4 regions of the Martinezella sp. CNPSo 3890 genome follow, and region 3 is predicted to be linked to each of the others. Evidence: predicted binding sites of a transcription regulator. Region 3 holds the regulator's gene; each other region holds the start of a gene.
What was found. The regulator PhoB, encoded in region 3, activates phosphate uptake and scavenging genes when phosphate is short. The targets are predictions, from matches to a motif close to TGTCATNNANCTGTCAT.

Region 1 (4,665 bases), on a different contig from region 3:
GATGGCGAAACGCCGAAATGGCCGAGCACCTCGTTGAAGAGACCGTTGACCGGATTGAAAAGCCAGGACCAGGCAACGCCTGCCACCGAATAGGCGACAATCGTCGGCAGGAACAGGCTGCCACGATAAAGCCCTTGCAGCGGATTCTTGCGCACCGAATGCAGCATGAGCGCGAAGATCAGTGGGATGACGATCTCGGCCGGGATGAGGACGACACAGTAAAGCAGCGTATTCCAGGCCGCCATGCGGAAATCTGGATTGTCGAAGATGGACGCGTAGTTATCGACGCCGACAAAGCGGATGTCTGCCGACAGCAGATTCCAGTCGACCACCGATAACAACATCGACGCTATCAGCGGGCCATAGAGGAATATCGCCACGGAAAAAACGGCTGGCCCCACGAAGAGGTAGGGGGCCAGCGATCGAAGACGAAATGGCATGATGCGAACCTATGCCGAAATCAGCCCAGCAAGCTCGTCATGAGCGCCCTTGATACCGTCGGCAACCGTCGTTTCCTTGAGCAGCATACGCGAGACCCACTTGCGCCACACGGCCTGTCCTTCGAGGCCGCGCTTGCCGGGCCAGATCGTCTCTGCGGTCAGGCCATCGCCGAGCTGAGCCGCCGCCGGCTTCATGAACTCGTTGATGAGCGGAATGTCGTGCGTCGACGTGTTGAGGTAGCCGGTCTGAGACCAAAGCGTCTGGCCTTCCTTCGATGCGCAGAATTCGAGGAAGGCTAGAGCGGCCTCCGCCTGTTCCTTGTTGCGCGTGTAAATGGCAAGGAAATTGCCGCCGCTGTTCATCTTGCGCTGATGTCCCGGAAGCCCCGGGAATTTGGCCGTGACAGCCTTTGCCGCACCGAAGGGGAAGGTGACGGCGGCGGTCGAGCTGGTCGTGCAAATCGCAAGTGCGCCGGACTGGAACGCGGCCGTCTGCTCCTTGTCGCTGACGGGCAGCCAAAGCCCTTCATGGGCCGGGGCGCAATATTCGGTCATGCCGGCGATGGCTTCCGCGCTGTTTAGGGCTAACTTGCCGTCGGGATCGATGATGAAGCCGCCGGCATTCTGGATGAAGGACTGGCTCGTCCATTCGTTGTTGGAGAGGGAGATCGGCGAGCGATAGGTCGGATGCTTGCCTTTCAGGGCCGCATCAAGCTTGCGGGCGCTTTCGTAGAGCCACTTGGTATCCGGTGTTTCCGGTAGATTGGGATCGAGGCCGGCAGCCTTCCACATGTCGCTGTTGATATAGGTTATCGGCGTTGACATCGCCCAGGGAAGACCGATGACGGCGCCGTCGATGGTGACCAGTGGTAGGACCGACGGGCGGAAATTGGCGAGGATTGCCTCTGCCTTTGCGGAATTGATCTCGCGAAGGTCGCGGGCGCCGAGCGTGCGCTTGGCGAAATAGCCGAACTTCCAGCCGGTGATCATCATGGCCGGCGGACGGCCAGCGGCGACGCTCGCGACCGCCTTGGCGGTCACGGCCTCGTAGTCGCCGTCGAAACGGTTGGTAACGGTTATGCCGAGCTGCTTGGCATTGAAAGCGTCGACAACCTTCTGGAACGGCTTGTCGGAACCCCAGGTGCTCGAAATCTCGATAGCCGCGTCGGCGGACCGGGCCTTGCCGGTCAAAGCGATCGATGTGCCGATGACTGCGGTCGTGCCCGCGATAAATTGACGACGATCAAGTCTTACCATCTTATCCTCAATATCCGAATGATTAATAAAACATTCGGATATTTACCTAACGATGGCGAGTGACACCCATATGAAGGAAAGCGTGGCTAAGAGCTAAAGCTCGAGGGCAAAATTGACTTTGGCTGCTGTTTGTTGGATTTCCGATATCGGGCACAGATTGAAAATCGATGCTGTAGCCGATATATGACATTCGAATGACATGGTTGAATTCGGAAGGCAGGCATGGAGAAGAAATTGCTGCACGGGCAATGGCAACAGGTCGAGAGCGATATTGCGGAGGATATCCTGACCGGTCGCCTGTCACCAAAGGCGCAGCTTCCGACGGAATCCGACCTGATGGAACGTTTCGGCGTCGGACGGCACACCATACGGCGCGCCATTTCCCGTCTCGAAAGCCGGGGGCTCGTGCTGGTCGAGCAGGGGCGCGGAACCTTCGTCAGGGATAGTCGACTCGATTATCGCCTGTCCGAACGCACGCGCTTTTCCCAGAACCTGCTCGATCAAGGCAGAGAACCGCTCGGTCAGGCCATTCATGAGGAGGTTGTCCCGGCTTCGGAATTGATCGCAGAGGCTTTGCGGCTTCCACTTGGTGAGCCGGTTTATCATATTGTCCGCCGCGGCTTTGCCGACGAGGAGCCGATCAACTATTCGCATGCTTACTATCCGGTGCGCCGTTTTCCAGGTTTCGACGAGGCGCGGCGCAGCGGGCGAAGCGTCACCGTCATTCTGGCCGAATACGGTATCCCCGACTATATCCGCCTGCGCACGGATATCGTCGTCCGTCTGCCGACAAGCGAAGAGGCGAAACAGCTCTGCCAGTCCATGTCTCAGCCGGTGGCTGTGTCGAGAAAGGTGGACGTCGATCTCAAGGGCACGCCGATTTCCTATTCGGAATCCGTCTGGCCGGGCGAGCGCGTGCAATTCTCCATCGACAACACCAGCCAGCTTCTGGACGTGCTTGCGCGCGGTGACGCGGGCTGAATAGACCGGTTCCGCGCGATTGGGTCTCTTCAGAACCTGAATGACGCGTCTGCTGCGATATGCTAGTATCGGGCTTTCTCAGGCGCGCAGCGGGTGATGCGATGTTGGAGGCAGACAAGCTATTCGCTGGCTCGATTCCGGAAAATTACGACCGCCATATGGTGCCGTTGATTTTCGAGCCTTACGCGGCAGATATAGCCGAGCGAGCAGCGTCCTTGCGGCCCGACGCAGTGTTGGAAATCGCTGCAGGCACCGGCGTTGTCACCCGCGCATTGGCGCCGAAATTATCCCCCGGTGCAAACTACGTCGTCACCGACCTCAACCAGCCGATGCTCGATTACGCCGCCTCGCGGCAGGCTCCCGACAGCCGCATCACATGGCAGCAGGCGGATGCCCAGTCGTTGCCCTTCGAAAATGCATCCTTCGATCTCGTCTTTTGCCAGTTCGGCGCCATGTTTTTTCCGGACCGTATCTCGGCCTATCGCGAGGCAAAGCGCGTTCTGAAGCCCGGTGGACATTTCCTCTTCAACGTCTGGGACCGCATCGAAGAGAACATATTCGCGGATGATGTCACGAACGCGCTTGCCCGGATTTTTCCCAACGATCCGCCACGCTTTCTGGCGCGCACTCCGCATGGCTATCACGATGTGGATCGGATTCGCGGCGATCTCGAGAACGCTGGTTTCTCCGAAATTGTGATTGAAACGAGGGCCGAGCAAAGCCGGGCATCTTCGCCGCGTCTTCCGGCCGTCGCTTATTGTCAGGGAACTCTGCTTCGTAACGAAATCGAAGCCAGAGAAGCGGAGAAGCTGGAGGCTGCGACCGACTATGTCGCCGCCGCAATCGAAGCCAGACACGGTAGCGGCGAAGTTGCTGCTAAAATTCAGGCACATATCATCCTGGCGACGGCTTATCCTGCCTAATGTCTGAAATATTAACTGAAGAATAACTATAATCTAAAGCAGGGTTGCCGATTTATGCATGCGGCGACGAGTTGTTATATTGTCGCGGATACCAAATGGAGATCCAGGGCAATATTCGCTGAGCTTTCCGGTGAGGTTTCATAAGGAAATACCTGAGGGACGAGATGCGGGCGGCAACGCCGGCAAATCCGATCATATGCTCTTGAACCTTCAGGTGCTGCGCGCGCTCGCAGCCTCTTCCGTGGTCATCGCCCATGCTCTGCACGAAACAGAGATCCTTGCAGCAGCGACAGGACGTGCAGCGGTCGATGGCTCTGCCTGGAATCTCGGTTTCGGCGTCGACATCTTCTTCGTTCTTTCCGGCTTCATCATGACCCACACTGCGGCATCGGAGTTCGGCAAGGGCGGCGCTCCGCTGCATTTTTTTTTACGGCGTTGCGCTCGTGTCGTCCCCCTTTATTGGCTTTTGACGAGTATCATGCTGCTTGGCGCGCTCGCGGCACCCTCGCTGCTCGTCGTTCCCGTCGGCTCCATATCCCATGTTCTCGCCTCCTATTTCTTCATTCCGTCTGGGCGTGGCGTGGGGGAGATCAGGCCGGTGCTCGCGCTTGGCTGGACTCTGAATTACGAGATGCTGTTCTATGTGTTCTTCGCACTGGCGCTCCTTTTGCCGATAAGGGTGGGGGTCATCTGGCTGTCGGTGCTCATGGTCGGCATGGCGCTCGTCGGAAATCTCGTTGACGCCAGCCATGTCCAGATAGCATTCTGGACGAGCCCGATCATTCTGGAGTTCCTGTTTGGCGTCTATGTCGCTCTGATTTTCCGCAGCGGCGTGAGGATCGGCAAGGGTATTGCGTTCGGGCTCGTGGCCATAGGGCTTCTTGGCTTCGTTCATGTCTCCACGCTTTGGAACGATGCGGCCTTGCCGCAATTCCTGCGAAGCGGTTTGCCTGCGGCTCTGTTCGTTCTTGCGGCCGCAATCGGTCCTGTTTTGCCTCATAAGAGACCTGTACTCTGGAGTGTCGCTTTGGGAGATGCCTCCTATAGCCTCTACCTCGCCCATC
Region 2 (4,665 bases), on a different contig from region 3:
GTGCGCTTCGCCGACGAAAACAACGCCGGGCATTTCTTTGACCGCCTGCCGCATCTCTTCGATTTCCTGAGCTGGCTCATTCCGAAGGACTGGGCCGACGTCTACCGCGCGCTCTTCGACCTGCCGAGCCCGAACGGGGCCAATGGCGCCGGCGGCGAGGAATTCAATTTCCCGCTCGGCCGCGTCTATGTCTGGGGCGATTTCTACATCCCCGAATATTTCGAGCTGATGATCATTACGATCAACGTGGCATTGGTATCGACCATCATCGGCTTCGTCTTTGCCGTGCCCTTGAGCTTCTTTGCCGCACGCAACATGTCGCCGTCCCATCCGATCCGGCTGGTGACGAAGCGCATCATGGAACTTCTGCGCGCCTTTCCGGAAATCGTCATCGCCGGCCTGTTTTCGGCGATCCTGTCGATCGGCCCGATCGCCGCGATCATCGCCGTCGGCCTGCATACGATCGGCGCGCTTGGCAAGCTCTTCTACGAAGTGGTCGAGAATATCGACATGAAGCCTGACGAGGGCATGCGTGCCGTCGGCGCGAGCTGGAGCGAGCGCGTGCGCTTTGCCGCCCTGCCGCAAGTGCTGCCGAACTTCATGTCCTACGCGCTGCTGCGTCTGGAGATCAACGTTCGCGCCTCAACCATCATCGGCGCCGTCGGCGGCGGCGGCATCGGCGAAGAGCTCAAACTTGCGATTTCACGCGGTTTCGGCGCCAAGACATTGGCGCTGGTGCTGCTTCTCTTCCTGACGATCATCGCCGTCGACCAGTTTTCCGCATGGCTCCGCCGCCGCCTCGTCGGCGAGCATGCCTTCCTTTTGCAGCATTGAGGTTATCCATGTCTGTCATCGACGCCGGCCGCATGCAGGAAATCGAAGCGCGTTACCCGGAAGTTCTTCACCGGTCCTTCCGCCAGCGCTTCGGCGCGCTGATGATCTTCATCGGCGTCATCCTCTACGGCATCTATGCCGTATGGTTCTTCGACCTGCCGAAGGTCATTTCGGAAGCGCATTGGGAGCGGGTCGGCATCTATCTCAGCGAATGGGTGAGCTATGACGTGCAGCCGGAATTCCGCATCTCCGGCGACAAGATCAGCATCAAATATCCGCGCTTTTCGCCCCTGGGCGATAATCCGAACCCGGACTGGGTGAAGACCAACCCCGATGGCAGCATGACCGTTTCTGTCAGCGGCACAAGCCGCACGGTAACCGTTACCAAGACGCAGGCCATCGTGACCGCGCATGGCATCACGATTCCGATCGATATTGCCGGCGATGTGCCGAAAATCGTCGGTTCCGAGCCCGTTCCAAGCTGGATGACTGTCTATGACGACAATATTCTCGTCAATCTCGGCTTTGCAGGCGACGCCAGCATTTCCACCGACCGCGTGAAGATCCGCAAACGGTTCATCGGCTGGGCCAACTTCGTCTTCGATACGCATTCGCCCTTCTTCGACAAGCCGGCGAGCGAAGTCATCAGCCTGATCGTTTCGGGGCCGCGGCTCGATCCTGCTCAGTCCAATCTCTCGCTGGCCTTCGACAATATCTGGAACAATGGCGCATGGCAGCATGGCGACGTCTGGACCAAGCTGTTCCAGACCATCGTCATGGCCTTCCTCGGCACGCTGCTGGGCTCGCTCGCGGCCTTCCCACTCGCCTTCCTGGCGGCTCGCAACATCACGCCGAGCCGACTCGTCAACCAGATCCTCAAGCGCTTCTTCGATTTCCTGCGTTCGGTCGACATGCTGATCTGGGCGCTGTTCCTGACGCGCGCCTTCGGCCCCGGCCCGCTCGCGGGCAGCGGCGCGATCTTCCTCACCGAGACGGGCACGCTTGGCAAGCTCTATTCCGAGGGCCTCGAGAACATCGACAACAAGCCGCGCGAAGGCGTGAAATCCACCGGTTCGCCGACCATTCTCGTGCATCGCTACGGGATCATGCCGCAGATCGTGCCCGTCATCGTCAGCCAGACGCTCTACCAGTGGGAATCGAACGTGCGCGGCGCGACCATCATCGGCGCCGTCGGCGCGGGCGGCATCGGCCTCAAACTTTGGGAAGCAATGCGCACCAATGCCAACTGGGAAAACGTCGCCTATATGGTGCTGCTGATCCTCATCGTTGTCTTCCTGTTCGACGCCGCATCCAACGCCCTGCGCTCTCGGCTGATGGGCACGCGAACGAAATAAAAAAGAACGGGAAAAAATCGTTCCGCATCATCATTCTGTCACGGGAATCCGATAGCGCAGGCCGGCAAGACCGCAGCGGCCAAGCTGGCTTTAGCCGGATTCGAACCGTTGCTGCCTTGCTGCTCTTGCGGTTTGTCGCAAATCACCCAACAGTGTCTCGCGCAGCCGATTTTTCCAAGGAATGCAGCCTTGCGCTATGCTCTCTATTTCACGCCGCCCAAAGACGATCCGTTGACATCTCTCGCTGCCCGCTGGCTGGGCCGCGATGCATTTTCGAATGAGATTTTTTCAGACAAGGCCATGGCGCCGCTGCCGGAAGGTCATGCCGAGCTGACGGCCGATCCGCGCCGCTACGGCTTCCATGCCACGCTGAAGGCGCCGTTCGAGCTAGCCGCTTCTGTGACCGAGCGCGATCTCCTCGAAGTCGCCGCCGAATTCGCCTCGCAAACCAAGGCTTTCACCATTCCGGAGCTGGTGCTTGGCCAGCTCGGCCATTTCTTTGCGCTCGTTCCCGGTTCCGTTTACCAGCCGCTGCAGGATTTCGCCTCGCGCGTCGTCAAGACCTTCGAGCCATTCCGCGCGCCGCTGTCGGATCACGATATCGCGCGACGCAAGCCGGAAGGCCTGACCGAGCCGCAGCGCGCCAATCTGCTGCGCTGGGGCTATCCTTACGTCAACGACGAATTCCGCTTCCACATGACGCTGACGGGACGCGTACCTTCCGAGCGTCAGCCCGAATTGCAGGCAATCCTCGCCGAGCGCTTCGCCGAACATACCGGCAAGCCGCTCGATATCTCCGGCCTCGCCGTCTTCGTCGAAGAAGAGCGTAGTGCTCCCTTTACCGTCCGTTCCTGGCTGCCGCTTGCCGGCGCCTAATATGAAAGAGCCGATATGACCAAAGAAACCGTCCTTTCCAACGCCCGCATCGTCCTCGAAGACAAGATCGTCGAAGGTTCCGTGCTGATTCGCGACGGTCGCATTGCCGCCATTTCCGAGGGCAAGTCCGATATCGGCGAAGATTTCGAGGGCGATTTTCTGATCCCTGGTCTGGTCGAGCTGCATACCGACCATCTCGAGGCGCACTATTCTCCGCGCCCGGGCGTGCGGTGGAATAAGACGGCGGCGATCCAGGCGCATGATGCCCAGATCGTCACCTCGGGCATCACGACCGTGTTCGACTGCCTACGCATGGGCTCGGACGAGGACGGCGGTTTCGAAAAGGGCGAGATGCGTGATATGGCCGATGCCATCCAGGCCGCCCAAAGCGAAGATCGCCTGCGCGCCGATCACCTGATCCATCTGCGCTGCGAAGTCTCCTCCGACAACGTGCTCGACCACTTCCAGGATTTCGAGAAGGACCCTTACGTGCGTCTGGTCTCGCTGATGGACCATGCACCGGGTCAGCGCCAGTTCCAGACCATGGATCAGTATATCTTCTACTATCAGAAGAAGCGCGGGCTCAGCGACGAGGCCTTTGCCAAGTTCGTCGCCAAGCGCCAGGAGGAATCGGCCAAGTATGCTACGCCGCATCGCGACGCGATCTCCAAGGTCTGCGCCGATCGCGGCATCACCGTTGCCAGCCATGACGACGCGACGCTTGCCCATGTCGACGAAGCCATCAACTACGGCGTTCGCCTCGCCGAATTCCCGACCAGTATCGATGCCGCCAAGGCTTCGCACGGCGCCGGCATGAGCGTGCTGATGGGCGCGCCGAACATCGTCCGCGGCAAGTCGCATTCGGGCAATATCGCCGCCCGCGATCTGGCCGAACTCGGCGTCCTTGACGTGCTGTCTTCCGACTATGTGCCACTCAGCCTGCTGCATGCACCCTTCATCTTGGCTGATGAGGTTGAGGGCATTTCGCTGCCGCAGGCGATTGCCATGGTGACGGCGACGCCGGCAAAGACGGTCAGTCTCAATGACCGCGGCCGCATTGCCGAAGGGCTGCGGGCGGATCTCGTGCGCGTTCGCCGCGATCACGGCGTGCCGGTCACGCGCTCCGTCTGGCGAGAAGGGCGGCGGGTCGCATGAGCCCGGAAACCAAGATCAAGCCGGCTAACCTCGGCCTGACGGATGCGACAGCAGGCACGCTGGCCGTCGTTGTCGGGCCGAGCGGCGCCGGCAAGGATACACTGATGAATCTGGCCGCCCGGCATTTTGCCGGCCGGTCTGACGTGCATTTCGTCCGCCGCGTCATCACGCGGGACGGCGATGCCGGCAATGAAGACCACAGAAGCGTTTCCGAAGCTGACTTCGATGGAATGGAGCAAGCCGGCGCCTTTGCCGTTTCCTGGGAGGCGCATGGGCTGAAATACGGCATTCCGGCTGAAGTCACCGATGAACTCGCTCGCGGCAATCTGGTCATCGCCAATGGCTCGCGCTCGGCGCTTCACCGCTTCCAGGCCGCATTTCCGCGGCTGAAGGTCATCAACATCACGGCGTCCCGCGAAGTGCTGGCCGAACGACTGATGGCGCG
Region 3 (4,665 bases):
GTCTCGACCGTGGTCCGCACAGGCTATACCGCCTTTGTCCAGACTTCGATCACCTTGCCGATCGAATTCACCGAGAAGGTAATCGACCAGACGGGTAAGCGCATGAACGATCCGAAGGTGCTGATCGCTGCCAATTACCCCGTACTGGTGCGCGATGCGTTGGTGAAAGCGCTTGGCATCGATCCGGCCAATCGCACGCTTGTGCGCGAGGCGATGGCGATGGTGTCGGACAGCGCCAGGATCGTGTTGCGCGACAGAGTCGTTGCCAACCCCTCGATCATCGGGACGACACAGAACGTCACATTCCTGGCCAGCGCCAACATCGATTCCGCCAACAAGGGGCAGATCGATCTGACCGTCAGCGAGAAGGATCGCAAGATTTCCGACCGCCAGGTCGCATGGATGAAGCAACTCAGCGAAAGCGGCGCGCTTCACAAGGCCTTCAACAGCGGTCTCTTTCTGTCGGGCAATTCGAGCCGGCCGGAAGCCGCCGGGCTTGGTGTCGCGCTGATCGGCTCGCTCTACCTAATGCTGACCGTTCTCGTACTTGCCTTGCCGGTCGGCGTTGCTGCCTCGATCTATCTGGAAGAGTTCGCACCGAAGAACCGGCTGACGGATCTGATCGAGGTCAACATCAACAATCTCGCTGCCGTTCCCTCGATCGTCTTTGGCCTGCTGGGTCTCTCGGTCTTCATCAACATGATGGGGCTGCCGCGCTCGGCATCGCTGGTCGGCGGTCTCGTGCTGAGTCTGATGACGCTGCCGATGATCATCATCGCCACGCGCTCCGCCTTGCGTGCCGTGCCGCCGTCGATCCGTAGCGCAGCGCTCGGTCTTGGCGCATCGCGCATGCAGATGGTCTTCCATCATGTTCTGCCGCTCGCGATGCCTGGCATTCTGACCGGCACGATCCTCGGGCTTGCCCATGCGCTCGGCGAGACCGCGCCGCTTCTTCTGATCGGCATGGTCGCCTTCGTCGCCAATTATCCGACATCGCCGCTCGATCCTTCGACGGCGCTGCCGGTGCAGATCTACATGTGGGCGAGCGAAGCCGAGCGTGCCTTTGTCGAAAGGACGTCTGGTGCCATCATCGTGCTCCTCTTCTTCCTCGTCGCGATGAACATCGGCGCCATCTTGCTGCGCCGTCGTTTCGAGCGGCGCTGGTAAAGGAGGGCGCACGAAATGAACATGATGACGGAAGCTGCCAGCGAAAGAGCCTTGGCCAAGAAGATGACCACGATCCCCTACAAGATGATCGGCCAGGACGTTTCTGTGTTCTACGGCGACAAGCGAGCGCTCTTCGACGTCAATCTGAAGATCCGCGCCAATACGGTGACGGCTCTGATCGGCCCATCCGGCTGCGGCAAGTCCACCTTCCTGCGCTGCCTCAACCGCATGAACGATACCATCGAGACCTGCCGCGTCACCGGCAAGATCACGCTCGACGATCAGGATGTCTACGACGACAGCATCGATGTCGTGGAATTGCGCGCCCGCGTCGGCATGGTCTTCCAGAAGCCCAACCCGTTTCCGAAGTCGATCTACGAGAACGTCGCCTACGGCCCGCGCATCCATGGCCTGCATCGCTCAAAGGCCGATCTCGAGCATATCGTCGAAACCAGTCTGCAGAAGGCCGGTCTATGGGGTGAGGTGAAGGATCGGCTCCATGACGCCGGCACGAGCCTGTCGGGCGGCCAGCAGCAGCGCCTCTGCATCGCGCGCGCCGTCGCGGTCAGCCCCGAGGTGATCCTGATGGACGAGCCGTGCTCGGCGCTCGATCCGATCGCAACCGCCAAGGTCGAGGATCTCATCCACGAGCTTCGGGAGAATTTCACCATCGTCATCGTGACGCATTCCATGCAGCAGGCCGCCCGCGTCTCGCAGCGTACCGCAATGTTCCATCTCGGCCACCTGGTCGAGGAGAACGACACCGATAAGATGTTCACCAATCCCGACGATTTCCGCACGCAGGATTACATCATGGGCCGTTTTGGTTGATGATGGCAGGCGCGCGGCTCCTTTCACACAGTTCACTTGAGGATAGAAAAATGGTCTCCACTCACATTCTCTCTGCCTATGACGAAGACCTGAAGTTTCTGACGCGCCGCATTGCCGAAATGGGCGGCCTGGCCGAGCAGATGGTTAGCGACAGCGTACGCGCTCTCGTCAACAGCGACGCGGCCCTGGCCCAGAAGGTCATCTCCGACGACGTCGTTCTCGACCATGCCGAGCGCGAAGTTGGTGACAAGGCGATCGTCACCATCGCTCGTCGTCAGCCGATGGCAGCGGACCTGCGCGAAATCATGGGCTCGATCCGCATCGCCTCCGATCTGGAGCGCGTCGGTGATCTCGGCAAGAATACCGCAAAGCGCGTCATCGCCGTTCAGGGCACGGGCGTGCCGCGTCGTCTCGCTCGTGGCATCGAACACCTCTCCGAACTGGCACTGAGCCAGCTCAAGGAAGTTCTTGATGTCTACGCCACCCGCTCGCCGGACAAGGCCGTGTCGATCCGCGAACGCGACGAGGAAATCGACGCCATGTACACCTCGCTCTTCCGCGAGATGCTGACCTACATGATGGAAGATCCGCGCAACATCACCACCTGCACGCATCTTCTCTTCTGCGCCAAGAACATCGAGCGCATCGGCGACCATGCCACCAACATCGCCGAGACGATCTATTACATGGCGACCGGTGCTCAGCCGGAAGGCGAGCGCCCGAAGGACGATACCGCCAACACCGTCGGCGCAGTGACGGAATAATCTGGAAGCGAAGAAAGGAGACCATAGGCGCATGGTTCCGAGAGTTGCTGTTGTAGAAGACGAGGAAGCGCTTAGCGTTCTGCTGCGCTACAATCTTGAGGCCGAAGGCTTCGAGGTCGACACCATCCTCAGAGGCGATGAGGCCGAGCTGCGTCTCCAGGAGCGCATCCCCGATCTCCTGATCCTCGACTGGATGCTCCCCGGCGTGTCCGGCATCGAGCTCTGCCGCCGGCTGCGTATGCGGCCGGAGACGGAGCGCCTGCCGATCATCATGCTGACGGCCCGCGGCGAGGAAAGCGAGCGCGTGCGCGGACTTTCGACCGGCGCGGACGATTACGTCGTCAAGCCGTTCTCGACGCCGGAGCTGATGGCCCGCGTCAAGGCGATGCTGCGGCGCGCCCGCCCGGAGGTTCTCTCCACGGTGCTGCGTTGCGGCGATATCGAGCTGGACCGCGAAACCCATCGCGTCCACCGCAAGAGCCGCGAAGTCCGGCTGGGGCCGACAGAATTCCGCCTGCTGGAGTTCCTGATGTCTTCGCCAGGCCGCGTCTTCTCGCGTTCGCAGCTGCTCGATGGCGTATGGGGGCACGATATCTACGTCGATGAACGCACTGTCGACGTCCATGTCGGCCGTCTGCGCAAGGCGCTCAATTTCTCCAATATGCAGGATGTCATCCGCACCGTTCGCGGCGCGGGCTATTCCATGGAAGCCTGAGCGGCTTGCCGCTCGGGTGTTACTAAATAGCGGCGGAAATAGAAAAACGGGCCTCGAGGGGCCCGTTTCTCTTTGTCTTGCGGTAACTTTCAGCCGTTGTTGCGGCGGCGGTCATGCACTGGCTGGTAGGCCATGCGCTGATGATAGGTGCAGTAGGGCGACGAATCCGGGCTGTCATTGCCGCAGAAGTGGAAGTCGTCCTTCAGCGGGTCCCCGACCGGCCATTTGCAGGTGCGTTCCGTCAGCTCCGTCAGGCCGAGGCGGCGGGAGATCGGAACGACGACGTTCGATGCCGGGCGATACTGAATTTCATTGACGGAATCGATCTCGATCTCTTCCTTCAGCATGGTTGCGCCCTGCTGGCGGGCGACCACGGTGCGGGTAGCGACGCGCGAGCCGTAGGTCGTTGCGCGAGGAGCCGCGGCACTGCGCTTTGGCGTGCGCGTCGCGGTTGCCGTGCCGCCGGCCTTCGCTCGGCCAGGAAGGTTCAGGCGGTGCACCTTGCCGATAACGGCATTACGGCTCACGCCACCGAGCTGCGCAGCGATCTGGCTGGCGCTCAACCCTTCGGACCATAGCTTTTTCAGCTTCTCGACGCGTTCGTCTGTCCAATTCATGCCCTGTCTCCGCTGTCGCGTTTCCGATGGCAGAATCCCTCACCATTGCCTCGCATGGGAACGAGGCGCGAAACGCTCTAAAATTGTGGTGACTAGTTCCGCCGCATGCAGTCTAGCAATTGCTTTTTAACCTAGTGTGAGGCTGACTCCGTGACAAGAGTCGCGGGAATCTTGAGGAATCGATTTCGAGGTTTTCCCCAACTTGCTGTCCGGGCGTGGCATTTCTGCCATAGGCGCCGCCCAACCCATCTCTTTTGCCGGCAAGCGCTTTCTCGCAACTGCTAAAACGCCAGTTTTGTTGACATCGCGGTGCAAAACATCAATAGTGCCCAGGCCGCCGCAAGGCGGCATTTTTGATTTTTTCGGACCCGTTTCATCAAATCGAAGCGATCGGTCCTTAAAGTTGTGATCAGGAGATATGGCCATGGCCGAGACCACGCCGCTTTATGACACCTATATGCGCGCTCCGTTACGGTTCGAGCGAGGCGAGGGCGTCTGGCTGGTCACCGAAAATGGCGAGCGCTACCTCGATTTCGCAGCCGGCGTCGCGGTCAACTCGCTCGGTCACGCC
Region 4 (4,665 bases), on a different contig from region 3:
TGCTGCAGAAGGGTGGCGTGGAGCCGAGCGAAAATTCGGGCTCCTGGATTTCCAGAGCGGGCAAGAAACTTCTTCTTGGGACGTGAGATTGAGCGCAGATGCTGATCCAGCTTTCGATCCGCGATATCGTATTGATCGAGCGGCTGGATCTTGCCTTCGAGTCCGGACTTTCGGTGTTGACCGGCGAGACGGGTGCGGGCAAATCCATCCTGCTTGACAGTCTGTCGCTTGCCCTTGGCGGGCGCGGCGATGGCGGGCTCGTGCGCCATGGCGAGGATCGCGGCCAGGTGACTGCGGTTTTCGATGTCGGTACACAGCATCCGGCCCGCAAGCTCCTGCGCGAAAATGGCATCGACGATGACGGCGATCTGATTTTCCGCCGTGTGCAGTCCGCCGATGGCCGCACCAAGGCCTTTGTTAACGACCAGGCGCTCAGCGTGCAGCTCATGCGCCAGATCGGCCAGCTTCTCGTCGAAATTCACGGTCAGCATGACGACCGAGCGCTCGTCGATACCGACGCGCACCGCACTTTGCTGGATGCCTTTGCCGGCCTCGCCGAAGAGGCGCAGGAGGTCGGCAGGTTGCACAAAATCTGGCGCGATACCGAGCGCACCTTGAAGAAGCATCGAGAGCAGGTCGAGAAGGCAGCGCGTGAAGCGGACTATCTTCGCGCCTCCGTCGAGGAGCTGGAGAAGCTCTCGCCGCAGGATGGTGAGGAGGATGAGCTGGCTGAGAAGCGCTCGCGGATGATGAAAGCCGAGCGCATTGCGGGGGATATCGCCGAGGCTTCCGAATTCCTCAATGGCAACGCATCGCCCGTGCCGCATATCGCATCGCTGGTGCGCCGATTGGAGCGCAAGAGCCACGAAGCGCCGGGCTTGCTTGAAGATACCGTGGCGCTGCTGGATGCCGCTCTCGATCAGCTGTCCAACGCGCAAATGGAAGTGGAGGCAGCACTCCGCAAAACGGAATATGATCCGCGCGAACTTGAGCGTGTCGAAGAGCGCCTCTTCGCGTTGCGGGGTGCCTCGCGCAAATATTCCGTGCCGGTAACGGAACTGCCAGCCTTGGCCGCACGCATGATTTCGGATCTAGCCGATCTCGACGCCGGCGAAGAGCGACTGGCGCGCCTTGCTGCCGAGCTTTCCGCCGCCAAGGCGGATTATGATGTCGCCGCACGCAATCTGTCGGAGAAACGTCACCATGCCGGCGAGGCTCTGGCCGCAGCCGTCATGGCCGAACTGCCGGCCTTGAAGCTCGAGCGTGCGCGTTTCATGGTGGAGATATCAAGCGATCCAGAAGCTGGGACAGCCGAGGGTATCGACGTTGTCGAATTTCATGTGCAGACCAACCCTGGCACGCGGCCGGGACCGATCACCAAGGTCGCCTCTGGCGGCGAGCTGTCGCGCTTCCTTCTGGCATTGAAGGTTGCGCTTGCCGATCGCGGCTCTGCGCCGACCCTCGTGTTCGACGAAATCGACACTGGTGTCGGCGGCGCGGTCGCGGATGCGATCGGCCAGCGGCTGAAGCGCCTGTCTGATCGCGTGCAGGTGCTGTCGGTCACCCATGCACCGCAGGTCGCTGCCCGCGCTGCAACCCATCTCCTGATCTCCAAGGGACCCGTCGCGGACGGCTCGGAAAAAATTTCCACACGCGTCGCCACCATGGAGCCGAAGGATCGCACCGAGGAAATCGCCCGCATGCTCGCGGGTGCTTCGGTAACCGAAGAGGCGAGGGCGGCTGCCAAGCGCTTGCTGGCCGGTAACGGGTGATCTCTCCTGTGATGTTGTCGGAGCAGATGCCGGTGGCGACTTGCCCGAAGCGGGCATAGCAGCAAGCTCAGCGACTATAGCGCTGAAACGCGCCTGAACCCGTCATCTGCCGTCGGCATCTTGCTTCGGTTTTTCGACGGTCTTGCGTCATATATCCTTCATCGTCCCCGGCTAGGCAGGCCCGGAATCCGGAGACCGTCAATGCACTCAACCACACAACCCAATCGCCCAAAAATCGCAGAAACCGTCATCCACCCGACGGCGAACATAAGGGATTCGAGCATCGGCAGATGCTGTGAGATTTTGGCGGACACATCTCTGCACACTGCCGAACTCGGAGATTTCTCTTACTTGGGGCCGCGCTGCATTGTCGGTGACGCAACGATTGGAAAGTTCTGCGCCATTGCGGCAGAGGTCAGAATTGGCGCTCCCAATCATCCGATGAACCGACCATCCATGCATCGTTTCACCTATTGTCCGGAATATTACGCGGCGGGCGCCGTGCGGGACCACGCCTTTTTCGATCGGCGAAAGGAAGACCGCGCTGTCATCGGCAACGATGTCTGGATTGGTCATGGCGTGATTGTTTTGCCGGGCGTAAAGGTTGGAAACGGCGCCGTGCTTGCAGCGGGCGCGGTCGTCAGCAAAGATGTCCAACCATATACTGTCGTCGGTGGTATTCCCGCCAAGTTCATTCGAGAGCGCTTCACGCGAACCATTGCAGAAAGACTGACGTCCATCGCCTGGTGGGATTGGCCTTTCGAAACCATCATGGAGCGGCTTGCCGATTTTCAGTCAAGTGACATCGAGGCCTTCTGCGAGCGCTGGTCCTGATCCGCTTTTGACGAGTTGGGCGCCCAGCCTTGGCCGTGTCATCTTACGAAATCGGACGGGAGGTTGTGAATGAGTTCGGCCGACGTACGAACTTCTGAGCGACATGCATCAGAGCCGGCATTTGGGATCGATCATATCCTCCGCGGAGCCACGGGATTTGTAAGCCTCGTTTATTCTTGCCAGAATATAGAAACCATGCTGCCCGTCGGGCAATGCAGCGCCAAAGACGCCGACCACGACGTTTTCCATATTTGAACGAGCGCCATCGACACCATCTGCGACGAGCTGCAGCGGGTTCAAATTCGAAAGGTCATCGGCCGTATGGAAAGTTGCCCACCAACCAGCTCGGGTCTTCAAGTCCGTAAACCGGCCGCTTTCAATTTCCGTCGCATGGGCCTTCAAGAGCGCGCGAAAGCGAGGTGTCTCGCACCCCATGTGGATATGAAGCCGATCTTGTGTGCGCCAGCTGGCGGCGTTTATCGCCAGAGCAAAATTCTGTCTCGAAGCCTTCGTTGAGCGCGGATCGATTGCCGATAGCTCTTTCCACGCTTCCTCAAAATAGTTCGGCGCACCCGCGGTCAGAAGGCGTGGGTCTTCGATGCCGGGTACATCGGCGAGCGGTGCAAGGATGGTGCGCTCCTTGTCAGCAGGCTCACGAAGAACAACGTATGAAGACAAAGGGTCCTGCGACTGGACGATCTTGAGGCACGGATATGGCGACCCTGTCAGGGTGGAGTTGATTTCACAGGCTCTGACGACCAGCCCCAAAGCGGAGCGGCTGACGAATGAGCTCATGATCAAGACTGCAACGACGAGGAAAATAGAGAGAACGGTAAGACGGTGCTTCATGCGTGATTTCGAATTTCTGCCAATGATCCAATCACTTCCAGAGATGTGCTTCTCATAATATAGCCTACCTTAAATCCTCTGCGATAGACGCGGAAGAGCCGCTGCCGCAGGAATTGGATAGGGAATTCCACCGGGGCTAACTGGACGCTGATGCTTCCCGCATCTGTAACACCAAGGACGACAGATCACGGCGTAAAGTTGTCGTGAGCAGCGCCGCCACCTTTATCGGTCCGGCAATTGAATTGCAGATTTTTCCCTTTGTTTTTACGTGCCCCGAGCTGAAAACCGCTTCGCACTTTTCGCGGAAGTGCTCTAAAACATCTTCGAAATCGGGGAGTGTAGATTCATGAGCACCGAACAGAAGCCCGTCGAGGATTTGACCGAGGAGGAAGCGGCCGCGGCGCTTGCCTACCTGGCTGCGGAGATCGCGCGCAACGACGCGCTTTATCATGGCAGGGATGCGCCGGAGATTTTGGATGCCGAATATGATGCGCTGAAGCGGCGCAACGACGAGATCGAGGCGCGGTTTCCCGCATTGATTCGCGCCGACAGCCCGTCGCGACGGGTCGGCGCTGCGCCATCTGAGACGTTTGCTCCCGTTGTCCATGCAAGGCCGATGCTCTCGCTCGACAACACGTTCTCACAGGAGGATGTCGAGGATTTCGTCGCCGGCGTCTATCGTTTCCTCGGTCGCTTGCCGGATAATTCGATCGCCTTTACTGCCGAGCCGAAGATCGACGGACTTTCCATGTCGATCCGTTACGAGAATGGCCGCATGGTCAGCGCGGCGACGCGCGGCGATGGTACGACAGGCGAGAATGTTACGGCCAATATCAGGACCATTAAGGAAATCCCTCAGACTTTGCCAGCAGGCGCTCCCTCCGTCGTCGAAGTGCGGGGTGAGGTCTATATGGCCAAGAGCGATTTCCTGGCGCTCAATGCACAGATGGAGGCCGAGGGCAAGCAGACCTATGTCAATCCCCGCAATACGGCCGCCGGATCGCTGCGTCAGCTCGATGCGAAGGTGACGGCGAGCCGCAAGCTGAAGTTCTTCGCCTATGCCTGGGGCGAGATGTCCGACATGCCGGCGGATACGCAATACGGTATGGTGCAGACCTTCAAATCCTGGGGCTTTCCCGTCAATCCGCTGATGGAGCGGCTAAGTTCGGTCGCCGACATTCTCGGCCACTACGAGGAGATCGGCCTGCAG

Region 1: a site for PhoB is predicted at 1,881-1,897, ahead of phnF (phosphonate metabolism transcriptional regulator PhnF). Genes of this name have one in related genera too.
Region 2: a site for PhoB is predicted at 2,215-2,231, ahead of AC13RC_RS18810 (DUF1045 domain-containing protein). Genes of this name have one in related genera too.
Region 4: a site for PhoB is predicted at 1,918-1,934, ahead of AC13RC_RS11730 (LbetaH domain-containing protein). Genes of this name have one in related genera too.

What each region holds. Positions count from the first base shown of each region.
Region 1 is NZ_JBXSOR010000008.1:78,833-83,497, reverse strand. It holds gene AC13RC_RS19385 (carbohydrate ABC transporter permease) at 1-440, opposite strand, end outside; gene AC13RC_RS19380 (extracellular solute-binding protein) at 450-1,697, opposite strand; gene phnF (phosphonate metabolism transcriptional regulator PhnF) at 1,920-2,678, shown strand; gene AC13RC_RS19370 (class I SAM-dependent methyltransferase) at 2,780-3,601, shown strand; gene AC13RC_RS19365 (acyltransferase family protein) at 3,732-4,665, shown strand, end outside.
Region 2 is NZ_JBXSOR010000007.1:232,429-237,093, forward strand. It holds gene phnE (phosphonate ABC transporter, permease protein PhnE) at 1-834, shown strand, start outside; gene phnE (phosphonate ABC transporter, permease protein PhnE) at 843-2,189, shown strand; gene AC13RC_RS18810 (DUF1045 domain-containing protein) at 2,379-3,065, shown strand; gene AC13RC_RS18815 (alpha-D-ribose 1-methylphosphonate 5-triphosphate diphosphatase) at 3,081-4,220, shown strand; gene phnN (phosphonate metabolism protein/1,5-bisphosphokinase (PRPP-forming) PhnN) at 4,217-4,665, shown strand, end outside.
Region 3 is NZ_JBXSOR010000001.1:23,611-28,275, forward strand. It holds gene pstA (phosphate ABC transporter permease PstA) at 1-1,167, shown strand, start outside; gene pstB (phosphate ABC transporter ATP-binding protein PstB) at 1,183-1,998, shown strand; gene phoU (phosphate signaling complex protein PhoU) at 2,049-2,762, shown strand; gene phoB (phosphate regulon transcriptional regulator PhoB) at 2,794-3,477, shown strand; gene AC13RC_RS00150 (GcrA family cell cycle regulator) at 3,567-4,094, opposite strand; gene AC13RC_RS00155 (aspartate aminotransferase family protein) at 4,519-4,665, shown strand, end outside.
Region 4 is NZ_JBXSOR010000003.1:372,639-377,303, reverse strand. It holds gene AC13RC_RS11740 (outer membrane protein assembly factor BamD) at 1-86, shown strand, start outside; gene recN (DNA repair protein RecN) at 99-1,772, shown strand; gene AC13RC_RS11730 (LbetaH domain-containing protein) at 1,974-2,606, shown strand; gene AC13RC_RS11725 (CDP-diacylglycerol diphosphatase) at 2,715-3,374, opposite strand; gene ligA (NAD-dependent DNA ligase LigA) at 3,802-4,665, shown strand, end outside.